Regions from separate parts of the Streptomyces sp. NPDC005483 genome, predicted to be linked through region 2. Evidence: riboswitches for the same ligand, from Rfam matches in the RefSeq annotation. Region 2 holds a riboswitch; the other holds the start of a gene.
The links. A riboswitch is a leader RNA that binds a small molecule or an ion and turns the genes downstream of it on or off. The one in region 2 is predicted to bind ZMP and ZTP.
Positions count from the first base shown of each region.

Region 1 (4,842 bases), on a different contig from region 2:
GGCCAGGGCCAACGCCCCCGCGACGGCCACCGCGAAACCCAGCACCGCCACCCACGCCAGCCCCTCCCGGGTGCGGTCCCCGAGCCACACCACCCCGACCAGTGCCGGCCCGATCGTCTCCCCGATCACCATCCCGGCGGTCGCCGTGGTCACCGACCCCCGCTGCAGCGCCGAAGTCAGCGACAGAAACGCCGCAGCACCGCCGACGACAAGCGCGTACGTCGCCGGGTTGGCCAGCAGTGCCGACGGGGCGAGCGAGTCGATCAGCCGTACCGCCACCTCGACCACCCCGAACCCGAACCCGGCACCCAGCCCGAGCGCCAACGCCCGCCCCCGCTCCGGCAGTCGGCCACCCAGCAGCGCCAGCGCCAGCACGGCAAGGGCCGTCCCGAGCATCGCGTACTTCAAGGCCGCGGGGCCGCCCCGGTCGCCTTCCGTCCCGGACGCGATCCCCAGCAGCGCCATCCCCGCGCACACCACCCCGACCGCGCCCCACTCACTCCCGCTCAGCCGGACCCGCAGCAGGCGCGCCGACACCACCGCCGTCACCGCGAGACTCGACGCGAGTGCCGCGCCGACCGCGTAGATCGGGACCGACCGCAACGCGGCGATCTGCAACAGGAACCCCACCCCGTCCAGGGCGAGCCCCGCCAGATACCGCCACTGCCGCACCGCCCGCAGGAACAGCGTCACCGCGAACGCCGTCCCCTCGCCGTCACCGCCGCCCGCGTCCGCCGCCCGTGCCGCCATCGCCTGCAGCACGGTGGCCGTCCCGAAGCAGACCGAGGCACCAAGAGCACACACCATTCCGAAGAGCACGAAGTGACCTTAGGGGAGGAGGTGAGAGACGGGCTGCCTCCGGACAGGCTCTTACCGATCTCTGAGCTGTCCGCCGGACATGCGCACACCGGCCCCACGGCCTGACCAAGGGGGAGGACAGGGGGCGCGGCTTCGGCGGGCTGAGCGTGCTGCCAGGGGGGTGCCGGGGGCACGCCGGTGAGCCCGCCCGACCGGGTGTCCCCCGAGCCGTGCCCCGAGACCGTGTCAGCGGGCACCGGTCGAAAACGCTTTGCCGCACCTCGCCCGACCGCGTTACGGTCGGCGCACTCTGACGCACACGCTCTCTTGAACCATCGCCGCAGAACGGGAGCAGGTCCGCGCACAGCGCGCGGCACCACGGAGGGGCGGCACCGGATCCGGCCGACCGGCGGATCCCGTACGCCCTCCGGAGGACTCTCCCATGCACATCGGCCTCGGCCTCCCCATCGACGACCCCGCCCAGCTGCTCACCTGGGCCCGGCGCGCCGACGCGAGCCCCTTCCGCACCCTCGGCCTGCTCGACCGCCTCGTCTACGACAACCCCGAGCCCCTCGTCACCCTTGCGGCCCTCGCCGGCGCCACCTCCCGCATCCGTGTCCAGACCGAGGTGCTGATCGCGCCCCTCCACAACACCGCCCTGCTCGCCAAGCAGACCGCGACCCTCGACCGGCTCTCGGGCGGCCGCTTCACGCTCGGCATCGGTGTCGGAAGCCGCGAGGACGACTGTCTGGCCGCCGGCACCGACCTCCACCGCCGAGGCCGCCGCCTCGACGAACAACTGACCCTGCTGCGCCGCGCCTGGTCCGGCGAGCCGTACGGAGACGGCGTCGGCCCCATCGGGCCCAGCCCCACCACCCCCGGTGGCCCCGAGGTCCTGTTCGGCGGCTTCGCCCCCGCCGCCCTCGAACGCGTCGGCCGCTTCGGCGACGGCTTCCTCGGCGCCGCCCTGCCGCCCTCCTTCATGTCCAACCTGTTCCGCGACGCCGAAACGGCCTGGCAGAAGCACGACCGCCCCGGCCGCCCCCGCCTGGTCGCCCAGGCGAACGTCGCCCTCGGCCCGGACAGCACCCTGGACCGGGCCCGCCACAACCTCCGTGACTACTACGCCTTCAGTGGCCACGTCGCGTACATGGAGGCCGGCCTGCTCACCACACCGCGGCAGGTCCGTAAGGCCGCCGACGCCTACTTCGGTATCGGTGCCGACGAGGTGATGCTCTACTGCTGGGCCTCGGACCCCGACCAGATCGACCGCCTCGCCGACGCCCTGTCCTGACGTCCACCACCGCCACGGCTTCGAGGCCCGGAACCCGCGGCCCGGCCTCGAAGCCGTCGCTCGCATGGCGGACGCCGCACAGGTGCCCTCCGACGTGCCCGGTAGGCTGGCCGACAGGCCGTGACTGGCGCGCTGGGATGGGACGGACCATCAGGGAGCGGCCTGTGAGTGACCAAGTGCCGTGCGCCTGGGCCGAACCGTGATCCGTGACCGCTTCAAGCCACGCAGCCCGGAGGCCGCCATGTCAGAGCAGCAGCCCCTGTCCACCGAGTCCACAGCCTTCCGCGCCGCCCTCGACGTGATCCGCGCCGTCGAGCCGCGCGTCGCCGACGCCATCGGCCAGGAGGTCCACGACCAGCGCGAGATGCTCAAGCTGATCGCCTCCGAGAACTACGCCTCCCCGGCCACCCTCCTCGCGATGGGCAACTGGTTCAGCGACAAGTACGCCGAGGGCACCGTCGGCCGCCGCTTCTACGCCGGATGCCGCAACGTCGACACGGTCGAATCCCTCGCCGCCGAGCACGCCAGGGAACTCTTCGGCGCTCGCCACGCCTACGTCCAGCCGCACTCCGGCATCGACGCCAACCTCGTCGCCTTCTGGTCCGTCCTCGCCCAGCGCGTCGAGGTCCCCGCCCTGGAGAAGGCCGGCGTCCGTCAGGTCAACGACCTCTCCGACGCCGACTGGGCCGAGCTCCGCCAGGCCTTCGGCAACCAGCGCATGCTGGGCATGTCCCTGGACGCCGGCGGCCACCTCACCCACGGCTTCCGCCCCAACATCTCCGGCAAGATGTTCGACCAGCGCTCCTACGGCACCGACCCCGCCACCGGCCTCGTCGACTACGACGCCCTGCGCGCCTCGGCCCGCGAGTTCAAGCCGCTGATCATCGTCGCCGGTTACTCGGCCTACCCCCGGCTGGTGAACTTCCGGATCATGCGCGAGATCGCCGACGAGGTCGGCGCCACGCTCATGGTCGACATGGCCCACTTCGCCGGTCTCGTCGCCGGCAAGGTCCTCACCGGCGACTTCGACCCCGTGCCGCACGCCCAGATCGTCACCACCACCACCCACAAGTCGCTGCGTGGCCCGCGCGGCGGCATGGTGCTGTGCGACGACTCCCTCAAGGACCAGGTCGACCGCGGCTGCCCGATGGTCCTCGGCGGCCCGCTCCCGCACGTCATGGCCGCCAAGGCCGTCGCCCTCGCCGAGGCCCGCCAGCCCTCCTTCCAGGACTACGCCCAGCGGATCGTGCACAACTCCCGCGCCCTGGCGGCGGGCCTGATGCGCCGCGGCGCCACCCTGGTCACCGGCGGCACCGACAACCACCTCAACCTGATCGACGTGACCTCCTCCTACGGCCTCACCGGCCGCCAGGCCGAGGCCGCGCTGCTGGAGTCGGGCATCGTCACCAACCGCAACGCCATCCCGGCCGACCCCAACGGCGCCTGGTACACCTCCGGCATCCGCATCGGCACCCCCGCCCTGACCACCCGTGGTCTCGGCACCGCCGAGATGGACGAGGTGGCCGGTCTCATCGACCGCGTCCTGACCACCACGGAGCCCGGCACCACCAGCAAGGGCGCCCCCTCCAAGGCCCAGCACATCCTGGACCCGAAGGTCGCGGACGAGATCTCCCACCGGGCCACCGACCTCGTGGCCGGCTTCCCGCTGTACCCGGAGATCGACCTCGGCTGACACGCGTCCTCTCTTGAGTTGTCAAAGACCGGCGACTCTCAGAGATCGATGAGTTCCTGTCGTGGCTCATCCCGCGGCGGCCCGGCTCCTGGCCCGGCCGCCGCGCGGCGTATCAGCCGCGTGCCGCCGACTCCCGCCGCGAATCCCACGACGAGCCCGGGCACCGCCCACCACACGGCACGGTCCGGGCCCGCCGAACCCTTGGACCTCTCGTCCCGCTGCCCCCCGACGCTGCCCGCGAGGCCCGCCCGGTCCAGCCGGTCGAAAACCTCCCGGGGCGCCCGGTGCCAGCGGATGTCGTCGTCCTCCCGCTCCGGCGCCGGATCCGAGCGCACCCACGGCGTGCCGTCCCCGGCCAGGAACAACTGGTCCTGCCGCGCCACCGCCACATCACCCCCCGGCGCCGAATCCGTCCGAGGCCAGCCACCCACCCCCGTCAGCCCCCACAGCACGGTGAACCGCACCGGCGGGTACCGGCCCTCCTCCCAGCCGTCCGAGACCCGCTCCGTGCCCGTGTACGTCGGCTGCAGCAGCTGCCACAGGCGAGTGAAGTACGGCTCGTCGGCACGCACGGCCTTCGTCCGGCCCGAATCGCCGGTGACGACCATCGCCAGATCGGGCCTGTCCAGGCCCGCCTCCCGCGTCGGCGGTGTCGCCGCGCCGGCCGCAGGCGCCGCGAGCACGGTCACCACCGCGACCAATGGTGCGAGCGCCGCGAGCGCTCTGCGCGGCCCGAGCCGCAGTCCTGTGAGTCTGCTCCGCACAGCCATCCCCCTCGATCGACTCAGCCTCGCTTCCTCAAGCTCGCGAGCACGTCCTTTCGTCACACATCGCGTAATTCCTGGCGCGGCACCTGCCCCGGCCAAAGGTCCCCGTGCGGCCCGTCCGTGAGCCGCGTGTCACTTCTGGTACACCGCCCGGCCCGACGCGGTTCCCACCCCGCCCGCACTAATCCGAGGACTTCTCGGCGCCCACGCTCCTGGTCTCGCCGAGGGACTTCGCGATCGCCGCAGCCCGCGCCTTCGACGCGACCCCCTCCAGCCGCAGCGTCACCTGT
Region 1 covers NZ_JBEXEA010000009.1:215,998-220,839, forward strand. The annotation lists gene ABZT06_RS19480 (hypothetical protein) at 1-807, opposite strand, end outside; gene ABZT06_RS19485 (LLM class flavin-dependent oxidoreductase) at 1,241-2,092, shown strand; ZMP/ZTP riboswitch at 2,203-2,292, shown strand; gene ABZT06_RS19490 (glycine hydroxymethyltransferase) at 2,334-3,785, shown strand; gene ABZT06_RS19495 (hypothetical protein) at 3,824-4,468, opposite strand; gene ABZT06_RS19500 (hypothetical protein) at 4,734-4,842, opposite strand, start outside.
Region 1: another riboswitch for ZMP and ZTP. It lies ahead of ABZT06_RS19490 (glycine hydroxymethyltransferase); the one in region 2 lies ahead of ABZT06_RS15800 (bifunctional 5,10-methylenetetrahydrofolate dehydrogenase/5,10-methenyltetrahydrofolate cyclohydrolase).

Region 2 (4,842 bases):
TGGTGCTGGGTGCGCGGCGCGCGCTGTCGTCGTATCTGCTGCGCCTGCGCATCACGGCCGTGGACCGCACCGAACCCGGCGACCTGATGGCCCGGATCACCTCGGACACCACTCTGCTGCGCGAGGTCACCACCGACTCGCTCGTGGGCCTCGGGACCGGCGGGCTCACGCTGGTCGCGACCGTGGTGATGATGGGTCTGGTCGATCCGGTGCTGCTGGGCGTGACGCTGGCGGTGATCCTGGCCGCCGGCACGGTCCTCGGGGTGATCGTGCCGCGCATCAACCGGGCGAGCCGGCAGGCGCAGGACGCGGTGGGTGTGATGGGCGCCTCGCTGGAACGCATCCTCGGCGCGCTGCGCACGGTCAAGGCGTCGGGCGCCGAGCACCGCGAGGAGAAGACGCTGCACGCGGCGGCCGAGGAGTCGTGGCGGCAGAGCGTGCGGGCCGCCAAGTGGTCGGCGGCGGCGGGCAACACGGCGGGGCTCGCGATGCAGATCGCGTTCATCACGGTGCTCGCGGTGGGTGGCGCGCGGGTCGCCACCGGTGCCATCGATGTCGGCACGCTGGTCGCGTTCCTGCTGTACGTCTTCTATCTGATGTCGCCGATCCAGCAGGTCGTCGGGGCGATCACGCAGTACCAGACGGGGGCCGCGGCTCTCGCCCGTATCCAGGAGGCGCTGCGGCTGCCCGCCGAACCGGCCGCGGTGCCCGCGCCGTTGCCCGCCGACGGGGCCGCCCCGGCTTCCGTCGCCTTCACGGACGTCCGGTTCCGGTATGCCGACGACCTGCCGTACGTCCATCACGGGGTGACGTTCGAGGTGCCCGCGCGGGGGATGACGGCGTTCGTCGGGCCGTCCGGCGCGGGAAAGACGACGGTGTTCTCGTTGATCGAGCGGTTCTACGATCCCGAGGCCGGGGTCGTGACGCTGGACGGGCGGGATCTCGCGGAGTGGGATCTGCCTCAACTCCGGTCCGCGATCGGGTACGTGGAGCAGGACGCGCCCGTGCTGTCGGGGTCGCTGCGCGAGAACCTGCTGCTCGGGAATCCGGAGGCGGGCGAGGACGCGGTGGCGCGCGTGCTGAAGACGACCCGGCTCGACGGCCTGGTGGCCAAGCTGCCGAGCGGGCTGGAGACCCTGGTCGGGCATCGGGGGACCAAGCTGTCGGGCGGGGAGCGGCAACGGGTGGCGATCGCCCGTGCGTTGCTGCGGCGGCCCCGGCTGTTGCTGCTGGACGAGGCCACGTCCCAGTTGGACGCGGTGAACGAGGCGGCCCTGCGGGACACGGTGGCGGACGTGGCGCGTACGACCACGGTGCTGGTCGTCGCGCATCGCCTGTCCACGGTGACGATGGCCGACCGGATCGTGGTCATGGACGCGGGGCGCGTGCGCGCGGTGGGGACGCATCGGGAACTGGTCGCGGGAGATCCGTTGTACGCGGAGCTGGCCGCCACGCAGTTCCTGGCGACGGCTGATCTCGGCACGTGAGCGGAGACGCGGCGAGGGCCACCCGGTGATCCGGGCGGCCCTCGGTCTGCGTGCGCGAGGCTCAGTGAACGGCCGGCACGAGCCCGGTGACGGGGGCGACGGGGCCGGTGACCTGGCCCAGCTGGTTCAGGTCGTTGACCCGGTTGAGGCCGGCCGGCTGCCGGGAGACCGGCGGGATCTCGGCCTTGTGCTCCGCGGGGATGTCACTCGTCGCGAGCGAGTCGATCACGGCGATCGGGTTGAGCGCCCCGGCGTCCGGAGCGGCCGCGTCGGCCGCGTTCGCGAGGGGGGCGGTGAGGCCGGTGACGCCGACGGCGAGACCGACGGCGGCAACGGTACGTCGAGTTGAGATCATGTTGTCAGCAACGCGGGCGGGCCCCTCGCGGGCACGGCTGGCCGATGCCCCGCACCCGTCAGGGCGGAGCGCCGGCCTGCGCTTGCCGTGGCCGCCGGGGCGGAGGAGTCTCGAAGAAGCAAGCCCTCCGCGGTCCGCTCCTCGTCGGGCCGCGGTCCTCGAAGGAGGTCACCATGGGCACCGCCTCAAGCTCCGGCTTCACCACCGAAACCCTCCGCAGCGGCATCGAAGGAAGCTCTGCGGCGAATCTTCTGTCGCTCTACGCGGACGACGCCGAGATACGCGTCGTGGACCGCAACACCCAGCCCAGCCACCCCATGATCCTGCACGGCAGGGACGCGATCAGCGCGATGCTCGACGACGTCTACAGCCGCGACATGACGCACAAGCTGGAGCAGTGCGTGGTCGACGGCGACCATGTCGCCTTCAGCGAGTCCTGCCGGTACTCCGACGGGGTACGTGTCCTGTCCGAGTCGATGCTGACGCTCCGGGACGGCAAGATCACCGAACAGACCATGATCCAGGCCTGGGACGAGTAGCGGGAAAGGCGCCGAAGGTCCAGCTCGCGAACCGACCGACCTGGACCTTCCCGGCGCGTCGGTTAATGTGATGTCCGGACCGTGACTGGCGCTGAGGTGGAGCACCACCGTGGAGCGGTCCGCACACTCGATGCCGTGCGCCTGGGCGATTTCTTCGATCGGCCCAGGAGTGGATCATGTCTCAGGCACGGCTCATCGAGGGCACCTCGCTCGCCCGGCGCATCGTCGAGGACGCCGCCGAGCGTGCGGCCGGCCTCACCGCGCACCGGACAGGCGCCCTGTCTCGCGACGGTGCTGGTCGGCGAGGACCCCGCCTCCGTCACCTACGTCCGTATGAAGCGCAACCGCTGCCGCACGGCCGGCATCGAGTCGCGGCACGTGGGGCTGCCCGCGGCGACCACCACGGAGGAACTGGTCGGCACGCTGCGCGCCCTGTCGGACGACCCCACCGTGCACGGCATCCTGCTCCAGCACCCGATGGGCCCGCACATCGACGAGCGGGCCGCGTTCGAGGCGATCGCTCCGCAGAAGGACGTCGACGGAGTCACCTTCGCCTCCTTCGCGACGATGAGTTTCGGGCTGCCGGGCTTCGTGTCGTGCACACCCGGCGGGATCATGCGGCTGCTCGACGAGTACGACGTCGACCCGGCCGGGAAGCGGGCCGTGGTCGTGGGCCGCAGCGCGATCCTCGGCAAGCCGGCCGGCATGCTCCTGCTCGCACGGGACGCCACGGTGACGTACTGCCACTCCCGTACGGCCGATCTTTCGGCGGCCGTACGGGAGGCGGACATCGTGGTCGCCGCGGTGGGCCGGCCCCGGCTGATCCTGGGCCGGGACATCAAGCCCGGCGCGGTCGTGATCGACGCCGGCTACAACGCGGGCAACGTCGGTGACGTCGACTTCGACTCCGCGGTGGAGCGGGCCTCGCTGATCACGCCGGTGCCGGGCGGCGTCGGTCCGATGACCATCGCCACGCTGCTGGAGCAGACCGTCCGGGCAGCGGAGGCGGCCGCCAGGCAGAACTGACGCAACTCGGCGTCCACTGCCGGGCACGGCCCGACCGGGGTGCCGTGCGCGGCGCAGCCGGAGTCGCGAGAGGTTGGAGTCAACGGATGTGACAGGGGTGAACTGGCCGATGTGAACGGGTCGTTCGCGCGGGCCGGCGGGCCTGGCGCCATACTGTCGGTCGTGCGGGTAGCGATCATGACAGCGGGTTCCCGGGGCGATGTGGCCCCGTTCACCGGGCTGGGGTACGGCCTGGCGCGGGCCGGGCACGAGGTCACCCTGGTCACCCATGGCCGCTTCGAGCCGCTCGCGGCGCGGGCCGGCATCGGCTTCCACGCCCTGCCGGTCGATCCCCGCGCCGAGCTGGAGTCCTCGCGCGGGCGGGCCCTGCACCGCAGTACGACCGGCGTGGGCAAGCTGGCGCGGGTGGTCGCGATGGCGCGGGCGCTGGCCGTGGAGATGGCCGACGACCTGGTGGCCGCCGCGCGGGTGAGCGACGCGCTGCTCCTGTCCGGATCGGTGGCCCCGCTGGGCCACGCCGTCGCCGCGGGCCTGGGACTGCCCAGCCTGGGCCTCAATCTCCAACCCCTCGCCCCCACCAGGGAGTTCGCACCGCCCATGCTGGGCACCGGCTCCTGGGGCCGACTGGGCAACCGGGTCGCCGGGCAGGGCCTGAACCTGGCCGTGGAACAGGTCTTCGCCGCGGCGCTCCCCTCGGTCCGGGCCCGGCTGGGCCTGCCCCCGACGGGCCCGGCCGCGGCACTGCGCACCCGTGAGCGAGAGGGCTGGCCGATCCTGCACGGCTTCAGCCCACGGGTGGTCGCCCGGCCCCTCGACTGGCGGTCCGGACTCGACGTGGCGGGCTACTGGTGGCCGTACGACGGCGACGCACCGCTCCCCGACGAACTGCGGAGCTTCCTCGACGCCGGACCGCCGCCGGTCTTCGTGGGCCTGGGCAGCGCGACCGTGCCCGATCCCGCGCGGATCAGCGCCGAGGTCGTGCGGGCGCTGCGCCGGGCCGGGCTGCGCGGAGTGATCCAGCGCGGATGGGCGGATCTGACGGCGTCGGGCGACGACATGCTGACCGTCGGCGAGGTGTCGCACGCAGCGCTCTTCCCGCGGATGGCGGCGGTGGTCCACCATGCGGGCGCGGGCACGACGGCGGCGGGCCTGCGCGCGGGGGTTCCGGCGGTACCGGTGCCGATCCAGTTCGACGAGAGCTTCTGGGCGGCAAGACTGGTGGCGCTGGGCGTGGCGCCGCGTGCCGTGCCGCTGAGGCGCCTGACCGCCGACGCCCTGGGGGCGGCCCTGCTCCGGGTCACGCGGGACGCCGGGTACCGGGAACGGGCGCGGGCCCTGGGGGCGCACATCCGCGAGGAGGACGGTGTGACACCCGTGGTGGAGGCGGTGGGCAGGCTGTGAAGCACCACGCCCGCCGATCCGCTCACGCCCGGAC
Region 2 covers NZ_JBEXEA010000007.1:166,751-171,592, reverse strand. The annotation lists gene ABZT06_RS15815 (ABC transporter ATP-binding protein) at 1-1,487, shown strand, start outside; gene ABZT06_RS15810 (hypothetical protein) at 1,549-1,842, opposite strand; gene ABZT06_RS15805 (nuclear transport factor 2 family protein) at 2,016-2,381, shown strand; ZMP/ZTP riboswitch at 2,453-2,535, shown strand; partial or broken gene ABZT06_RS15800 (bifunctional 5,10-methylenetetrahydrofolate dehydrogenase/5,10-methenyltetrahydrofolate cyclohydrolase) at 2,558-3,407, shown strand; gene ABZT06_RS15795 (glycosyltransferase) at 3,585-4,808, shown strand; gene ABZT06_RS15790 (helix-turn-helix domain-containing protein) at 4,831-4,842, opposite strand, start outside.